3 regions of the Streptomyces sp. NPDC002788 genome follow, and region 2 is predicted to be linked to each of the others. Evidence: predicted binding sites of a transcription regulator. Region 2 holds the regulator's gene; each other region holds the start of a gene.
What was found. Region 2 encodes HrcA, which represses chaperone genes, less so after heat shock. Its sites were predicted from a motif close to TTNGCACTCNGNNNNNCNGAGTGCNAA; they were not measured.
Positions count from the first base shown of each region.

Region 1: groL (chaperonin GroEL) is a predicted target of HrcA. The motif match lies at 2,398-2,424, and genes of this name have one in related genera.
Region 3: groES (co-chaperone GroES) is a predicted target of HrcA. The motif match lies at 3,213-3,239, and genes of this name have one in related genera.

Region 1 is NZ_JBSFVB010000010.1:145,537-151,686, forward strand. It holds gene thrC (threonine synthase) at 1-1,142, shown strand, start outside; gene ACWD1U_RS20200 (ubiquitin-like small modifier protein 1) at 1,270-1,545, shown strand; gene ACWD1U_RS20205 (cold-shock protein) at 1,991-2,194, shown strand; gene groL (chaperonin GroEL) at 2,588-4,210, shown strand; gene ACWD1U_RS20215 (NADH:flavin oxidoreductase) at 4,390-5,517, shown strand; gene ACWD1U_RS20220 (carboxylesterase/lipase family protein) at 5,606-6,150, shown strand, end outside.
Region 2 is NZ_JBSFVB010000002.1:380,090-386,239, reverse strand. It holds gene ACWD1U_RS04975 (nitronate monooxygenase) at 1-922, opposite strand, end outside; gene dnaJ (molecular chaperone DnaJ) at 1,044-2,180, opposite strand; gene hrcA (heat-inducible transcriptional repressor HrcA) at 2,180-3,196, opposite strand; gene ACWD1U_RS04960 (MBL fold metallo-hydrolase) at 3,368-4,099, shown strand; gene ACWD1U_RS04955 (DUF3097 domain-containing protein) at 4,131-4,955, shown strand; gene hemW (radical SAM family heme chaperone HemW) at 5,036-6,150, opposite strand, start outside.
Region 3 is NZ_JBSFVB010000011.1:196,558-202,707, forward strand. It holds gene ACWD1U_RS21720 (SDR family NAD(P)-dependent oxidoreductase) at 1-98, shown strand, start outside; gene ACWD1U_RS21725 (ester cyclase) at 237-944, shown strand; gene groL (chaperonin GroEL) at 1,017-2,642, opposite strand; gene groES (co-chaperone GroES) at 2,758-3,066, opposite strand; gene ACWD1U_RS21740 (polysaccharide deacetylase family protein) at 3,410-4,135, opposite strand; gene ACWD1U_RS21745 (polysaccharide deacetylase family protein) at 4,132-5,058, opposite strand; gene ACWD1U_RS21750 (class I SAM-dependent methyltransferase) at 5,175-6,150, shown strand, end outside.

The DNA.
Region 1 (6,150 bases), on a different contig from region 2:
CCTACGACTTCTCGGCCTACGACGTCGAGGAGCTGCGGAAGAAGATCGAGGCGGGCCCCGCGAACATCTGGCGCTACGCCCCGCTGCTGCCGGTCCCGGCCGACGTGGCGGACAAGCCGAACATCAACCCGGGCTGGACCAAGCTGGTCAAGGCCGACAACCTCGCGCGCGAGCTGGGTGTCGACGCCGGCAAGCTCTTCGTCAAGGACGACTCCGGCAACCCGACGCACTCCTTCAAGGACCGTGTCGTCGCCCAGGCCCTGGAGGCCGCCCGCGCCTTCGGCTTCACGACGCTCTCCTGCTCCTCCACCGGCAACCTCGCCGGCGCGGTGGGCGCCGCCGCGGCCCGGGCCGGCTTCCGCTCCTGCGTGTTCATCCCGCACGACCTGGAGCAGGGCAAGGTCGTCATGGCCGCGGTCTACGGCGGCGAGCTCGTCGGCATCGAGGGCAACTACGACGACGTGAACCGCTTCTGCTCCGAGCTGATCGGCGACCCGGCCGGCGAGGGCTGGGGCTTCGTCAACGTCAACCTGCGGCCGTACTACGCGGAGGGCTCCAAGACCCTCGCGTACGAGATCTGCGAGCAGCTCGGCTGGCGGCTGCCGGACCAGATCGTGGTGCCGATCGCCTCCGGCTCCCAGCTCACCAAGATCGACAAGGGCCTGCAGGAGCTGATCAAGCTCGGGCTGGTCGAGGACAAGCCGTACAAGATCTTCGGCGCGCAGGCCGAGGGCTGCTCGCCGGTGTCCGCGGCGTACAAGGCCGGCCACGACGTCGTGCGCCCCCAGAAGCCGGACACCATCGCCAAGTCGCTGGCGATCGGCAACCCGGCGGACGGGCCGTACGTGCTCGACATCGCGCGGCGCACGGGCGGTGCGGTGGAGGACGTGAACGACGAGCAGGTCGTCGAGGCGATCAAGATCCTCGCCCGGACCGAGGGCATCTTCGCGGAGACCGCCGGTGGTGTGACGGTGGGCGTGACGAAGAAGCTCATCGAGAACGGGGCACTGGACCCGTCGTCGACGACCGTGGTGCTGAACACCGGGGACGGCCTCAAGACGCTGGACGCGGTGGCGGGGACCGGGCTCACCGCGACGATCCGACCCAACCTGGACTCGTTCCGGGACGCCGGACTCGCCTGACCGTTGTTCGCCGCGGCCGGTGGGGGCTGGTCGCGCCCGCGCGGCGGAGCCGCACATCGACACCACCCCGCGCCCCTCAGGCGCGCCACCCAGCCGTAGCTGCAATCGAACCGGAGGTCGTACCCCGATGAGTGTCACCGTTCGCATCCCCACCATCCTGCGCACCTACACCGGCGGGCAGGCCGAGGTCGCCGCCGACGGGGCGACCCTCGGCGAGGTCATCGCCGATCTGGAGAAGAACCACACCGGCATCGCCGCCCGCGTGCTGGACGACCAGGGCAAGCTGCGCCGGTTCGTCAACGTGTACGTCAACGACGACGACGTGCGGTTCGAACAGGGACTGGAGACGGCGACGCCGGACGGCGCCGGCGTGTCGATCATCCCGGCCGTCGCCGGCGGCTGAACCGGTCGACCGGCTTGTTGTTACCTTGAGTAATGCCGGTCACTGAGAGTTCATCGAATTGCCCCCTCCGTGAGAGAAGCGGAGGGGGCAATTCTGTGTGATTGAGCGCGGTACAGTTGGGGAACGCGTTCCCGATCCCTTGATCGGAACCCTGAATTCCTGCCGCGAGCCCGACAAGATGTAGCCAAAGTGTGCGCACCTTTCGCGGCTTTTGCTCTTTTTGTGTGGCCCGACTTGCCCTGAATTCGGGTGAATTCTCCCTTTATTCCGGACCCTGCGCGTCCAGAATTCTCGTCCGATTGACCTGTTGCAGACGGCAGTTGGACAGATACATTCAGCCGCGGTCGACGCGTTCCGGCGCACGCCCCCAACCGTGGGGGGTGAGGTCTGACCCGGATCCGCGAAGTGTGGATCTGTGCAAGGGCCAGTAATAGGGGAGTTAGGCATGGCTCAGGGCACCGTCAAGTGGTTCAACGCGGAGAAGGGGTACGGCTTCATCGCGGTCGACGGTGGTGCGGATGTTTTCGTCCACTACAGCGCGATCCAGATGGACGGCTACCGCACCCTTGAAGAGGGTCAGCGGGTCGAGTTCGAGATCTCGCAGGGCCAGAAGGGGCCGCAGGCCGACATGGTTCGCGTCTCTGCCTGAACGCGCACCACGACCAAAGCTCAAGCGACCGGTCTTCTCAGAAGGGCCCGTACCCCCCGGGGTGCGGGCCCTTCGGCCTGTTCGAAGGCCCCGTCGACGGTGTTCGCGGGTGGCTGAGCGCCCCGGCCGATCCCCCGGAGGCGCTCGCCCCCGCCCGTCACCCGACCGCCACCCCTCAATGAGCACCCGCTGCGCCGGAGCGCCTTGCACTCTGTGGGGTCGAGTGCTAATCATTGCGTTAGCACTCTGAAGGTGAGAGTGACAACGTAAGGACCGGGTCGGTGAGGCCCACGGGCCGGGTGGGGCAAGGAACCACCCCGGTCGGGGGCCGTCCGTCGCGGGCGCGGGCGCGGTCCGAAGTAATCACCCCCAGTCCTGGAGGGACCACTTCACATGGCCAAGATCATCGCGTTCGACGAGGAGGCGCGGCGCGGCCTCGAGCGCGGCATGAACCAGCTCGCGGACGCCGTCAAGGTGACGCTCGGCCCCAAGGGCCGCAACGTCGTCCTCGAGAAGAAGTGGGGCGCGCCCACGATCACCAACGATGGTGTGTCCATCGCCAAGGAGATCGAGCTCGAGGACCCGTACGAGAAGATCGGCGCCGAGCTGGTCAAGGAAGTCGCCAAGAAGACGGACGACGTCGCCGGTGACGGTACGACCACGGCGACCGTTCTCGCCCAGGCCCTGGTCAAGGAGGGCCTGCGCAACGTAGCCGCCGGCGCCAACCCGATGGCCCTCAAGCGCGGTATCGAGAAGGCCGTCGAGGCCGTCTCCGCCGCCCTGCTGGAGCAGGCGAAGGACGTCGAGACCAAGGAGCAGATCGCCTCCACGGCCTCCATCTCCGCCGCCGACACCCAGATCGGCGAGCTCATCGCCGAGGCGATGGACAAGGTCGGCAAGGAAGGCGTCATCACCGTCGAGGAGTCCCAGACCTTCGGTCTGGAGCTGGAGCTCACCGAGGGTATGCGCTTCGACAAGGGCTACATCTCGGCGTACTTCGCGACCGACATGGAGCGTATGGAGGCCGTCCTCGACGACCCGTACATCCTGATCGCGAACTCCAAGATCTCCAACGTCAAGGACCTGCTCCCGCTCCTGGAGAAGGTCATGCAGTCGGGCAAGCCGCTGCTGATCATCGCCGAGGACGTCGAGGGCGAGGCCCTGTCGACCCTGGTCGTCAACAAGATCCGCGGCACCTTCAAGTCCGTCGCCGTCAAGGCCCCGGGCTTCGGTGACCGTCGCAAGGCGATGCTCCAGGACATCGGCATCCTCACCGGCGGCGAGGTGATCTCCGAGGAGGTCGGCCTCAAGCTGGAGAACGCCACGATCGACCTCCTGGGCAAGGCCCGCAAGGTCGTCATCACCAAGGACGAGACCACCATCGTCGACGGTGCCGGCTCCGCCGACCAGGTCCAGGGCCGGGTCAACCAGATCCGCGCCGAGATCGAGAACAGCGACTCGGACTACGACCGCGAGAAGCTCCAGGAGCGTCTGGCGAAGCTGGCCGGCGGCGTGGCCGTCATCAAGGCCGGTGCCGCCACCGAGGTGGAGCTCAAGGAGCGCAAGCACCGCATCGAGGACGCCGTCCGCAACGCCAAGGCTGCCGTCGAGGAGGGCATCGTCGCCGGTGGTGGCGTGGCCCTGCTCCAGGCCTCCACGGTCTTCGAGAAGCTGGACCTCGAGGGTGACGAGGCGACCGGCGCCAACGCCGTGAAGCTCGCGCTGGAGGCCCCGCTCAAGCAGATCGCCGTCAACGGTGGCCTCGAGGGCGGCGTCATCGTCGAGAAGGTGCGCAACCTGCCCGTCGGCCACGGCCTGAACGCCGCGACCGGTGAGTACGTCGACATGATCGCCGAGGGCATCATCGACCCGGCGAAGGTGACCCGTTCCGCTCTGCAGAACGCCGCCTCCATCGCCGCGCTGTTCCTCACCACCGAGGCCGTCATCGCCGACAAGCCGGAGAAGGCCGCCGCGCCCGCCGGTGGCGGCATGCCGGGCGGTGACATGGACTTCTGATCGACCTGGTCGATCAACGTCCTTGCCGAGGGCGGCACTTCCTGTTCCGACAGGGGGTGCCGCCCTCGGGCGTGTGCGGGATCACAGCGGGGACGGGATGGCCGGGGCGGGGCCGGTTGGTTGAAACGCACGGCATATGCGTTTGCACATACCTTCCGGTATCCGAAAGTGAGCCCCACGTGACTGTCGCCGCCGCCGCTTCCCGCGCCGCCGAAATCCTCTCCCGGCCCGTATCGCTGGGCGGCCTGACCGTTCCGAACCGGATCGCGATGGCGCCGATGACCCGCATGTTCTCCCCGGGCGGCGTCCCCGGCGAGGACGTCGTCTCGTACTACGCGCGACGCGCCGCCGCCGGGGTCGGCCTCATCGTCACCGAGGGCACCTACGTCGGGCACGAGTCGGCCGGGCAGAGCGACCGCGTGCCGCGGTTCCACGGCGAGGAGCAGCTCGCGGGCTGGGCGAAGGTCGCCGAGGCGGTGCACGCCGCGGGCGGCACGATCGTGCCGCAGCTGTGGCACATCGGCATGGTCCGCAACCAGGGCGAGCCGCCGGTCGCCGACGCCCCGGCCGTCGGCCCCTCCGGCCTGCGCATCGGCGCCACCGAGCCCACCGGCAAGGCCATGACCCAGGCCGACATCGACGCCGTCATCGGCGCGTTCGCCGAGGCCGCCGCCGCCGCCGAGCGCATCGGCTTCGACGGCGTGGAGATCCACGGAGCCCACGGCTACCTGCTCGACCAGTTCCTGTGGGAGGGCACCAACCGCCGCACCGACGCCTACGGCGGCGACCGGGTCGCCCGCACCAAGCTCTCGGCGGAGATCGTCGCGGCCGTCCGCGAGACCGTCTCCCCAGACTTCCCCGTCATCTTCCGCTACTCCCAGTGGAAGCAGGAGGCCTACGACGCCCGCCTCGCCGAGACGCCCGAGGAGCTGGAGGCCATCCTCACCCCGCTCGCCGCGGCCGGCGCCGACGCCTTCCACGCCTCCACCCGCCGCTACTGGGTGCCCGAGTTCGACGACTCCGACCTCAACCTCGCCGGCTGGACCAAGAAGCTCACCGGCAAGCCCGCTATCACCGTCGGCTCGGTCGGCCTGAACGGCGTCGACTTCCTCAAGTCCTTCCAGGGTCAGGGCGCCGAGGTCGGCGACCTCGACAACCTCCTGGACCGCCTCGAGCGCGACGAGTTCGACATGGTCGCCGTGGGCCGCGCCCTGCTCCAGGACCCGGAGTGGGCCCGCAAGGTGCTCGACGGCCGCTTCGAGGACCTGGCGCCGTACGACCCGGCGGCGCTGAAGTCGCTCAGCTGAGGCCGGAACCCGAGGCTCTGGAACTGCTTGCGGCAGTCAAGGACACTGGCCTGAACGCCCGTTCACCGGCATCCGCGAGGAGATCCAGATGACGACGACCGAGTCCCGCCCACCCACGGACGGCCCGTCCGGGTCCGCGCCGGTGGTGCGCACCACCGCCGGCGCGGTGCGGGGCCGGCGGGAGGAGGGGCTCGCTGTCTTCCGCGGTATCCCCTTCGCCGCACCCCCGGTCGGCGAGGCCCGCTTCATGGCCCCGCGTCCAGCCCGCCCCTGGGACGGCATACGGGAGGCGTACGCCTTCGGCCCGCCGCCCCCGCAGGACCTCGGCCTGATGGGCGGTCCGGGCCTGATCGACGTGCCCGAGGGCGACGAGTGGCTCACGGTCAACGTCTGGACCCCCGAGGCCGATCCGGCCGCCCGGCGCCCGGTGATGGTGTGGATCTACGGCGGCGCCTACAAGCTCGGCCACGCCGGCAGCCCCGGCTACGACGCCCGGCACATCGCGGCCGACGGGGATGTCGTGGTCGTCACCCTCAACTACCGCGTCGGCATGGAGGGGTTCGCGTCCATCGAGGGAGCACCCGCCAACCGCGGCCTGCTCGACCAGGTGGCGGCCCTGGAATGGGTGCGGGA
Region 2 (6,150 bases):
CGGCCTTGCGCAGCGGCGAGGTGAGGTGGTGGATCTCGGGATACGCGGCGGGCGCGTACGGACCGTGCTCCCGCAGGAACCGGTTGACGAGGCCACGCGCGGGCCGGCCCGAGAACGCCCGGGTCAACTCGGTCCGGACGAACAGGGGGTTGGTCAGCGCCTGCTTGTGCAGGGCGTGCGCGCCCGACTCGTGCGTGGCGAGGAAGGCGGTGCCCAGCTGGGCGGCGCTCGCGCCCGCCGCGAGCGCCCCGGCGATCTGGCCGCCGCGCATGATGCCACCCGCGGCGATGATCGGGATGTTGACGGCCTCGCGCACCTGGGCGACCAGCGACAGCAGGCCGATGCCGGAGCCGTCCGTCTCGGGGACGTCCCGGTGGGTGCCCTGGTGGCCGCCGGCCTCGACGCCCTGGGCGATGACGCCGTCCGCGCCCGCCCGCTCGACGGCCCGGGCCTCGTCGGGGGTGGTCGCCGCGGCCAGGACGAAGGTGCCGACGCGGTGCAGGGCGTCGATCACCTCACGGCTCGGCACGCCGAAGTGGAACGACACCACCGGCACGGGGTTGTCGCGCAGCACCACGATCTTGGCCTCGAAGCCGTCGTCGCGTCCGCTGTCGGGATCGCCCAGCTCGGCCTCGTACCAGGTGGCCTCGCCGGCCAGCTGATGAGCGTAGACGTCGACGGCGGCGGGGTCGGCGTACTCGGGCTGCGGCATGAAGACGTTGACGCCGAAGGGCCTGGCGGTCAGGCTCCTGAGCTGTTTGATCTCCTGGTACATCCCGTCGGCGGTCTTGTACCCGGCGGCGAGGAAGCCGAGCCCGCCCGCCTCGCACACGGCGGCGACGAGCTTCGGCACGGAGACGCCGCCCGCCATGGGGGCCTGCACGATCGGGAGCGGGAAAAGATCGGTCAGCGCGGAGGACATGACCGCATGTTGTCACGCCTTCCGAACAAGTCCGAAACCGGCCTGCCGGGTGGCATAGACCAGAGGAACAGGCGCCTCCTGCTACCCGGCACCCACCCCGTCACCGGCCGGGCCACCCCCGTCAGCGACCGTTGAAGGCGTCCTTCAGCCGCGAGAACAATCCTTGCTGCCCGGGCTGGAACTGCCCCGTCGGGCGTTCCTCGCCGCGTAGTTTGGAGAACTCGCGGAGCAGGCGCTCCTGCTCGGGGTCGAGCTTGGTCGGGGTCTGGACCTCGACGTGGACGATGAGGTCGCCGCGCCCGCCGCCGCGCAGGTGCGTGACACCGCGGGCGTGCAGCGGGATGGACTGGCCGGACTGGGTGCCCGGGCGGATGTCGACCTCCTCCATGCCGTCGAGCGTCTCCAGAGGCACCTTCGTGCCGAGGGCCGCCGCCGTCATCGGGATCGTCACCGTGCAGTGCAGGTCGTCGCCGCGCCGCTGGAACATGGAGTGCGGCAGCTCGTGGATCTCGACGTAGAGGTCACCGGCCGGGCCGCCACCGGGCCCGACCTCGCCCTCGCCGGCGAGCTGGATCCGCGTGCCGTTGTCGACACCTGCCGGGATCTTGACCGTGAGGGTCCGGCGGGACCGCACGCGGCCGTCGCCCGCGCACTCGGGGCACGGCGTCGGGACCACCGTGCCGAAGCCCTGGCACTGCGGGCAGGGCCGGGACGTCATGACCTGGCCCAGGAAGGACCGGGTGACCTGCGACACCTCACCGCGACCGCGGCACATGTCACACGTCTGCGCGGAGGTGCCGGGGGCCGCGCCCTCACCGCTGCAGGTGTTGCAGACGACCGCCGTGTCGACCTGGATGTCCTTCGTCGTGCCGAAGGCCGCCTCGTCGAGCTCCACCTCGATGCGGATCATCGCGTCCTGGCCGCGGCGGGTGCGCGAGCGCGGTCCGCGCTGCGACGCCGTGCCGAAGAACGCGTCCATGATGTCGGAGAAGTTCCCGAAGCCACCGGCTCCGAAGCCGCCCGCGCCGCCGCCTCCGGCCTGCGAGAGCGGGTCGCCGCCGAGGTCGTAGACCTGCTTCTTCTGCGGGTCCGACAGCACCTCGTAGGCGGCGTTGATCTCCTTGAACCGCTCCTGGGTCTTCGGGTCGGGGTTGACGTCCGGGTGCAGCTCGCGGGCGAGCCGCCGGAAGGCCTTCTTGATCTCTTCCTGCGACGCGTCGCGGCGCACGCCGAGTACGGCGTAGTAGTCCGTGGCCACTACGACTCCGCCAGGATCTGTCCGACGTACCGTGCCACTGCGCGTACCGCTCCCATCGTTCCCGGGTAGTCCATGCGGGTCGGTCCGACCACGCCGAGCTTGGCGACTGCCTCGCCGCCCGAACCGTAGCCGACCGACACGACGGACGTGGAGTTGAGTCCTTCGTGGGCGTTCTCGTGACCGATCCGTACGGTCACGCCCGGATCCTGCGCCTCGCCGAGCAGCTTGAGGAGCACGACCTGCTCCTCCAGCGCCTCCAGCACCGGCCGGATCGTGAGGGGGAAGTCATGACCGAAGCGGGTCAGATTGGCGGTGCCGCCGATCATCAGCCGCTCCTCGTTCTCCTCGACGAGCGTCTCCAGAAGCGTGGAGAGCACCATGGAGACCGTACCCCGGTCCTCGTGCTCGAACGCCTCGGGGAGATCCTCCACCAGACTCGGCACATCCGTGAAACGACGGTTCGCCACCCGGCTGTTGAGCCGCGCGCGCAGATCCGCGAGCGAGGCCTCGCCGAAGGGCGCCGGGCAGTCCACCACACGCTGCTCTACCCGCCCGGTGTCCGTGATCAGCACGAGCATCACGCGCGCGGGCGCCAGGGAGAGCAACTCCACATGACGCACGGTCGAGCGGGTCAGTGACGGGTACTGCACCACGGCGACCTGGCGCGTGAGCTGCGCGAGCAGCCGTACCGTGCGCGCCACGACGTCGTCGAGGTCGACGGCGCCCTCGAGGAAATTCTGGATCGCGCGCCGCTCGGGCGCGGTCATCGGCTTGACACCGGCGAGCTTGTCCACGAACAGCCGGTAGCCCTTGTCGGTGGGGATGCGCCCGGCGCTGGTGTGCGGCTGGGCGATGTACCCCTCGTCCTCGAGGGCCGCCATGTCGTTGCGGACGGTCGCCGGGGAGACGCCGAGGTTGTGCCGCTCGGTGAGGGCCTTGGAGCCGACGGGCTCCTCGGTGCCGACGTAGTCCTGGACGATGGCGCGCAGCACCTGAAGCCTGCGTTCACTGAGCATCGCGCACACCTCCAGATCGTCCGTCTGCTGCCCTGCCGGTCGCGGCCTGGCACTCTGCGTGTGCGAGTGCCAGCATCCCCCGGCCCAGTGTACGGCGGTGGGGTACGCCCCCGGCAAGGCTGGTCGTGCGTCGTCGTGCCCTGAGCGGGGGTGCACGGCTAGCGTCGCCGTATGAGGGTGACTTGGGAAGAGCTGGGGTGGGAGCGCGTGGCCGCCGGGGTGGGGCGGTGCCGGCTGCCGGTGTGGGACTGCACGGCGGGGCTGGTCGCGGGTGAGGGTGCGGTCCTCGTGATCGACGCCGGGTCGAGCCCGGCCGAGGGCGCGCGGTTGCGCGAGCAGGCGCAGTCCCTCACCGGTCACCGTGTGACACATCTCGCGCTGACGCATCCCCACTTCGACCATGTCTTCGGGGCGGCGGCGTTCGTGGGGGCGGAGCTGTTCGGCGCGGTGGGCGTGGACGCGGTGCTGACGCGTGTGCGCGACCGCGAGGAACTGCGCGCGGACGCGGTAGGGAACGGCTTGGCGGAGAACACCGCGCGGGAGTCGGCGGACCGGCTGGTCCCGCCCCGCCACCTGGTCTCCGGGGAGTGGACCCTCGACCTGGGCGGCGGGTGCCAGGTACTGCTGGCGAACGTCGGCCCGGGGCACACCGCGCACGACCTGGCGGTGCTGGTGCCGGGTGACCCGGAGGTGGTGTTCTGCGGCGACCTGGTCGAGGAGTCGGGTGAGCCGCAGGCGGGCCCGGACGCCGTGCCGTCGCACTGGCCGGCCGCCCTGGACCGGCTGCTCGACCTGGGCGGCGAGGACGCGGTGTACGTGCCCGGTCACGGAGCGGTGGTGGACGCGGCGTTCGTCCGGGCCCAGCGGGACGCGCTGGCGGCTCGGTTCGGCGTGTCTCCGTGACCGGTCGGCGGCTTCTCCTATCGTCATTCGAATGCGCCAGTACTCGCCCGATATGACTCCGCCGTGGAAGAAGCCGCAGCCGGTGCCCGAGGTTCCGGCGGAGCCGGGTCTGGTGGTCGAGGAGCCCGGGACCGGTTTCTGCGGCGCCGTGATCCGCTGCGAGGCGGGCACGGTGACGCTGGAGGACCGCTTCGGCAAGCACCGCGTGTTCCCGATGGAACCGCGCGGCTTCCTCCTGGAGGGCAAGGTCGTGACGCTGGTCCGCCCCTCCTCGCGCGGCCCCGAGCGCCCCGCCCGTACGGCCTCCGGTTCGGTGGCCGTACCCGGCGCACGCGCCCGTGTGGCCCGCGCCGGCCGCATCTACGTCGAGGGCCGGCACGACGCGGAACTGGTCGAGAAGGTGTGGGGCGACGACCTGCGCATCGAGGGCGTGGTCGTGGAATACCTGGAGGGCGTCGACGACCTCCCGTCGATCGTCACCGACTTCGCGCCCGGGCCGGACGCGCGGCTGGGCGTCCTAGTGGACCACCTCGTGCCGGGCTCGAAGGAGTGGCGCATCGCGCAGGCGGTGACCAGCGAACACGCCCTGATCGTCGGCCACCCCTACATCGACGTCTGGGAGGCGGTGAAACCGTCGTCCCTGGGCATCGGGGCGTGGCCCCGCGTCCCCCGCGGTCAGGACTGGAAGACCGGCGTGTGCAGGGCCCTGGGCTGGCCGGAGAACACGGGCGCGGCTTGGCAGCGGATCCTGTCGGGGGTGCGCTCGTACAAGGACCTGGAGCCGGTGTTGCTGGGCAGGGTGGAGGAACTGATCGACTTCGTGACGGCTCCCTGGCCGCAACCGCTCGCGCAGTAGCAGGGCGAGCCCGCACTGGGCCAGGCCGAAGGTGACCGCGGCCACCTAGCCGCGCCCAGCCGCCACCGACGCCGAGCACCTCATTCCACGAGGTCCCGCACCACGCCGTCCGCGAGCAACCGCCCTCGCAAGGTCAGCACCGCACGCCCGTCCGCGTACGGCCCCTCCTGGAGCAGCCCGTCCGACAACGCCCGGCGCGACGCGGCAAGCCCCTCCTCCCGCAGCAGCGACAACGGCACCCCGTCCCGCAGCCGCAGCTCCAGCAGAATCCGCTCGACCCGGCGGTCCTCTTCCGTCAGCAGCTCACGCCCGGCACCGGGCGACCGCCCCGCCGCAAGCGCCGCCGCGTACGCACCGGGGTGCTTCACGTTCCACCACCGCACACCGCCCACATGGCTGTGCGCACCGGGCCCGGCCCCCCACCAGTCGGCGCCCCGCCAGTAGAGCTCGTTGTGCAGGCACCGCCCCGCCCGCGAGGTCGCCCAGTTCGAGACCTCGTACCACTCGAACCCGGCTGACGAGAGGACCTCGTCCGCGATCAGATACCGGTCGGCATGCACATCGTCGTCGGTCATCGGTACCTCGCCCCGGCGGATCCGGCGAGCCAGCTGCGTCCCTTCCTCCACGATCAGGGCGTACGCGCTGACATGATCCGGCCCGGCCGCCAGCACCGCGTCCAGCGACGCCCGCCAGTCCTCGTCGGACTCACCCGGCGTGCCGTAGATCAGGTCGAGATTCACATGGTCGAACCCGGCCGCGCGGGCCTCCGCGACGCACGCCTCCGGCCGCCCGGGTGTGTGCGTGCGGTCCAGCACCTTCAGCACATGCTGCCGCGCGCTCTGCATCCCGAAGGAGATGCGGTTGAAGCCGCCTTCGCGCAGCGTCGCCAGATACGCCGGGTCCACCGACTCCGGGTTCGCCTCGGTCGTGACCTCGGCGTCCGCCGCGAGCCCGAACTCGTCCCCCACAGCCCTCAGCATCCGCACCAGGTCACCGGCATCGAGCAGCGTCGGGGTACCCCCGCCGACGAACACCGTACGAACGGGCCGCGGATCGTCGCCGAGGACCTTGCGGGCCAGGCGGATCTCGTCGGTCAGCGTCTCGGCGTAGTTGTCACGGGAGGCGAGCACGCCGCCGGTGCCGCGCAGCTCGGTGGCGGTGTACGTGTTGAAGTCGCAGTAGCCGCAGCGGGTCG
Region 3 (6,150 bases), on a different contig from region 2:
CGCGCTACAAGGCGCTGATGGGTGCGGCGAAGCTGGTGCCGCGGGGGATGCTGGGGGCGGTTTCGTCCAGGACGGGGCGGAAGTACGGGCCTCAGTAGCGGGAACCTCGCCGGTCCGGCCTTGCGCCGCGCGGTCGGCTCGGCCGGCTCCTCCTCACCGGGGCCGGGAGGCACCCGGGCGCCCCGCTTGGGACAATGAAGCTGTTCCACCGCCCCAGGGGGGCCGGAGGCGAGGCCATGACCTTCGTACAGCTCATCGAATGCAGGACCAGCCGGCTCGACGAGATGAACCGGCTGATGGACAGGTGGGTCGAGCAGACCAAGGGGAAGCGGACCGCGACGCACAGCGTGCTGGCGAAGGACCGGGCCGACGCGTCGCACATCGTCGAGATCGTGGAGTTCCCCTCGTACGAGGAGGCGATGCGGAACTCCGGGCTTCCGGAGACCGACCGCGTCTTCCAGGACATGGTGGCGCTCTGCGACGAGACGCCGACGTTCACGGACCTGGACGTGGTGCGGGACGAGCAGCTGAACGCGGCCACCGCGCGCAGGTTCTTCGAGCTGGCCCCCGGCCAGGGTGACGCGCCCCCGTTCAACGACGTGTTCATCGAGGACTACCACGACCACGATCCCGCCAATGCGCAGGACGTCATCGGACTGGACGCGGTGCGGCGCGAGGTGGAGGTGTGGCGGGGCGGGTTCGACGCCTCGTTCACCATCGAGGACCAGATGGCCCAGGGCGACCGGGTCTGCACCCGGTGGACCTTCCACGGCCGGCACAAGGGCGACTTCCTCGGGATTCCGCCGACCGGGCAGGAGGTCACCATCACCGGGACGACCGTCCACCGCTGCACGCCGGACGGGAAGATCGCCGAGGGCTGGTGGCAGTACGACCGGCTGGGGCTGATGCAGCAGCTCGGGGCGCTGGATCCGCTGGAGCTGTGACAGGAGCCCGGTACGGGAGAAGCCCCCGTTCCGCGCGAGGCGGGACGGGGGCTCCTCTCAGAGGTCGGTGCCTCAGTGGGAGTGGCCGTGGCTGTGGCCTCCGGCGGCCGGCTCCTCCTCTTCCTTCTTCTCGACGACCAGGGTCTCGGTCGTGAGGAGGAGGGAGGCGATGGAGGCGGCGTTCTCCAGGGCGGAGCGGGTGACCTTCACCGGGTCGATGACGCCGGCCTTGACCAGGTCGCCGTACTCGCCGGTGGCGGCGTTGAAGCCCTGGCCCTTGTCGAGCTCGGCGACCTTGGAGGTGATGACGTAACCCTCCAGGCCGGCGTTCTCGGCGATCCAGCGCAGCGGCTCGACGGCGGCCTTGCGCACGACGGCGACACCGGTGGCCTCGTCGCCGGTCTTGCCGAGGTTGCCCTCGAGGACCTTGACGGCGTGGACCAGCGCGGAGCCACCACCGGAGACGATGCCCTCCTCGACCGCGGCGCGGGTCGCGGAGATGGCGTCCTCCAGACGGTGCTTGCGCTCCTTGAGCTCGACCTCGGTGGCGGCACCCACGCGGATGACGCACACGCCGCCGGCCAGCTTCGCGAGGCGCTCCTGGAGCTTCTCGCGGTCCCAGTCGGAGTCGGTGGACTCGATCTCGGCCTTGATCTGGGCGACGCGGCCCTGCACGTCGTCCTTGTTGCCGGCGCCGTCGACAACCGTGGTGTCGTCCTTGGTGACGGTGACGCGGCGGGCGGAGCCGAGGACGTCCAGACCGACCTGGTCGAGCTTGAGGCCGACCTCCTCGGAGACGACCGTGGCGCCGGTGAGGACCGCCAGGTCCTGCAGCATCGCCTTGCGGCGGTCGCCGAAGCCGGGGGCCTTCACCGCGACGGCGTTGAAGGTGCCGCGGATCTTGTTCACGACGAGGGTGGACAGGGCCTCGCCCTCGACGTCCTCGGCGATGATCAGCAGCGGCTTGGAGGCGTTGGACTGGATGACCTTCTCCAGCAGCGGCAGGAGGTCCGCGATGGCGGAGATCTTGCCCTGCGTGATGAGGATGTACGGGTCGTCCAGGACGGCTTCCATGCGCTCCTGGTCCGTCACGAAGTACGGCGACAGGTAGCCCTTGTCGAAGGCCATGCCCTCGGTGAAGTCCAGCTCCAGACCGAAGGTGTTGGACTCCTCGACGGTGATCACACCGTCCTTGCCGACCTTGTCCATCGCCTCGGCGATGAGCTCGCCGACCTGGCTGTCCTGGGCGGACAGACCGGCGACGGCGGCGATGTCGGACTTCTCGTCGATCGGCCGGGCGGTCGCGAGGAGTTCCTCGGACACAGCGGCGACGGCGGCGTCGATGCCCTTCTTCAGGGCGGCCGGGGAAGCACCGGCGGCGACGTTCTTCAGGCCCTCGCGCACGAGCGCCTGGGCGAGCACGGTCGCGGTGGTCGTACCGTCACCCGCGATGTCGTTGGTCTTGGTCGCCACCTCCTTGACCAGCTGGGCACCGAGGTTCTCGTACGGGTCCTCGATCTCGACCTCGCGGGCGATCGTGACACCGTCGTTGGTGATGGTGGGAGCGCCGAACTTCTTGTCGATGACGACGTTGCGGCCCTTGGGGCCGATCGTCACCTTGACCGTGTCGGCAAGCTTGTTGACGCCGCGCTCGAGGGCGCGACGGGCGTCCTCGTCGAACTTCAGGATCTTCGCCATGGGAGCGTGAGCCCTCTTCCGGAATCTGGGGTAACGGCACTGCGCCCCGGGCGCCCGGCTTGTTGTCGCTCGCGGGGGCCAGGGGCGCAGTTCAAAGCAATGTGCTTGGGGTGAACTACTTCTCGACGATCGCGAGCACGTCGCGGGCCGAGAGGACGAGGTACTCCTCGCCGTTGTACTTCACCTCGGTGCCGCCGTACTTGCTGTAGAGCACGACGTCGCCGACGGAGACGTCGAGCGGAAGACGGTTGCCGTCCTCGAAGCGGCCCGGGCCCACGGCCAGGACGACGCCCTCCTGGGGCTTCTCCTTGGCGGTGTCCGGGATGACCAGGCCAGAGGCGGTGGTCTGCTCGGCGTCGAGCGGCTGGACCACAATGCGGTCCTCGAGCGGCTTGATGGCAACCTTGGAGCTGGTGGTCGTCACGATCCGACCTCCCCCTTCGGAGATCTCACGGGGTTAACTGTCTGAGGTGGCGACCAGGTCGATCCGTCGTCGCGGGTGCCGGACCTGCCCGTCGCTGTGTTGGCACTCTCCTGTGTCGAGTGCCAGAGCTGAGACTATGACCGCGATTAGCACTCGGTCAAGCGGAGTGCCAATTGCGGGCGGCGCGTCGGCCAACGCCTTCGCTGTCGGCCTACCTTCGCGCGGTGCTCGGCGACGGCGTCCCGGCTCACCGGGGCTGCCGCCCCCAGGCCCCGGCTCCGGCCTGAACGGCCTCGCCCTCGAGCGCCGGACCGGCTGAGATTCGCCGCTCGGCGCCGGGACGTCAGAGGTGGTCCTCCAGCCGTCCCACCCGCAGACCCCGGCGCTCGATCTCCCTCAGCAGGCGCTCGGTCCGTTCCGTGAGGGTCAGGGACCCGGTCTCGCCCGTCGGCACCGAGACGATGTCGCCGGGACGCAGGCCGGGCCTGCCGCGCGTGTACGTCAGTTCGCCGTCGGCCGCCAGGGACGCCCGCCAGAGGACGACCGCCCGGATGCCGCAGTCGGCGGCGGCGCGCAGGGTCGTGGTGTCGTACGTGCCGTAGGGCGGGCGGAAGAGGCTGGGGCGGATGCCGAAGCGGGAGTGGAGCTTGTGCTGCTGGCCGCAGATCTCGGCGCGCTGGCCGGCGTAGGGCAGGCCGCGCAGGGCGGGGTGGTCGAGGGTGTGGTTCTGGATGGACGCGCCGACCGCGCGCAGCCGGGCGAAGTGGCCGTAGCCGGGGCCCACGACGCTGTCCGTGAGGAACATGCTGACCGGGAGCCGCCGTTCGCGGACGAGGCCGACGAAGCGGGGGTCGCGTTCGGCGCCGTCGTCGTAGGTGAGGAAGACGACCGGGTCCCGGGTGGGGACGTGGTCGACGACGGGCGGGAGGTGGTGGGGGCGGCTCGCCGCGTGCGCCGGGTCCTGGGCCCGGCCGTCGGCGGTGCCCGGACGCTCCCCCGCCGCCCCGGCGCATCCGGTCAGCAGGAGCACGCCCGTACACAGCGCGGCGGCGGCCGCCCGCCGCCTCACAGGTAGTCCTCCAGCCGTCCCACCGCGTACCCCTCGGCCGTGACCTTGTCCAGGAAGCGGCGGATCATGTCCGGCATCGTGCCCTTCCACTGGTCGCGGCCCCGGAAGTGGGTGAGGACGATGTCGCCCGGGCGCAGCTCGCGGTCCGACTCGCGGTACTCCCAGCGGTCGGCGAAGACCTCCTCGTTCCAGAGGGGGGCGTACCTGATGCCGCAGGCCTTGGCGGCGCGCAGGGTCGCCCGGTTGTAACTGCCGTAGGGCGGGCGGAAGAGAGTGGGGCGCTTGCCGAAGCGCCTCTCCATGTAGCGCTGCATGCCGCAGATCTCTCGTTCCTGCTGCCGGTACGACAGGCCCGGCAGGTAGGGGTGGTGCAGGGTGTGGTTGTTCAGGACCACGCCTTGGGCCTGCATCCTCCGGAAGTAGCGGGCGTCGTCCTTCACCAGGTAGCCGCTGAGGAACGCGCTGTAGGGGACGTCCAGGTCGCTCATCATCCGCAGGAACGCCGGGTCCTTCTCGGCGCCGTCGTCGATGGTGAGGAAGACGACCTTGTCCCGGGTCGGGATCGTGGTGAAGACGGGCGGGAGGTTCAGTTCCCGGTGGCCGTCCACCTGGAAGCCCTTGCGGGTCTTGATCCTTGGCTTCTCCTCGGGGGCCGGCGGGGCGGACAGCGGAACCTTCCTGAGCCCCCAGCGATGCGCGGCGGCGGCCCGGGCGGCGTGCGCGGCGCGCAGTTTGGAGGCGTAGGAGTCGAGGGCGCGGGCCGGGGGCGCGTCGAGGGGCTGCTGGCCGCCGGCCGGGGTGACCCGGCCGGTACCGCCGCCCTGCGCGCAGCCTGCGGCGATGGCGGCGAGGGTGAGCACGGCGAGGCCGGTCCGCACACCGCCAGATACCCGACTTTTGTCGTTTTGTACGACTGCTCGCATGATGCCGGATCCTCGCAGCCGGTCTCCGCGAACCGGCCCCGACACCGCGGCCGGGGGCGCACCATCCACCGACTGGCCCACACACCTCCCTCGGCGCCGTGGCGGACAATGATCGGGTGAACGACCTCGCTCTCCTCCTGACCTCCGAAGGCCGCGCCCTCCTCGACGAGGTGCGGGACACCGACCCGGCGCGGGAGCTGGCCGTCGCGACCCGGCTGCGCCGCGAGCACCCGGCAGAGCTGGTGTCGGCGGCGCTGGGTCAGGCGCGGCTGCGGCAGCGGGCGGCCGTGAAGTTGGGAGCCGAGGACGCGGGGCGGATGTTCTTCACGCCGAACGGGGTGGAGCAGTCGACCCGGGCGAGCGTGGCGGCCTACCGGGCCGGGCGGATGGCCGAGCTCGGTGTGACCTCGGTCGCCGACCTGTGCTGCGGCATCGGCGGTGACGCGATCGCGCTGGCCCGTGCCGGGATCCGGGTCCTGGCCGTGGACCGGGACCCGCAGACGGCCGCGGCGGCCCGGGCGAACGCTGACGCGCTGGGGCTGGCCGACCTGATCGAGGTGCGGGAGGCGGACGTCACGGACGTGGACACGGCGGGGTACGACGCCGTCTTCGTCGACCCGGCCAGGCGTGGCGGCCGGGGCCGGATCTTCGACCCCGAGGCCTACTCACCACCCCTGTCCTGGGCGGTCCGTGCCGCCCGCCGGGCGCCTGGCGCCGCCGCGCTGAAGATCGCCCCCGGCATCCCGCACGAGTCGGTCCCGGACGATGCCGAGGCCGAGTGGATCTCCGACGGCGGGGACGTCAAGGAGGCGGTGCTGTGGTTCGGCACCGAGCCGGGCGCGGTACGGGCCACCCTGCTGCCGGGCCCCCGCACCCTGCTCTCGCGCGGCCTGCCCGACCCGCGGGTCCGCCCGCCCGGCCGCTATCTCTACGAGCCCGACGGCGCCGTCATCCGCGCCCATCTGGTCGCCGAGGTGGCCGACCAGGTCGACGGCGGACTGCTCGACGCGACCATCGCGTACGTCACGTCCGACGCACTCCGGCCGACCCCGTACGCCACCGCCTACGAGCTCACCGACCACCTCCCCTTCA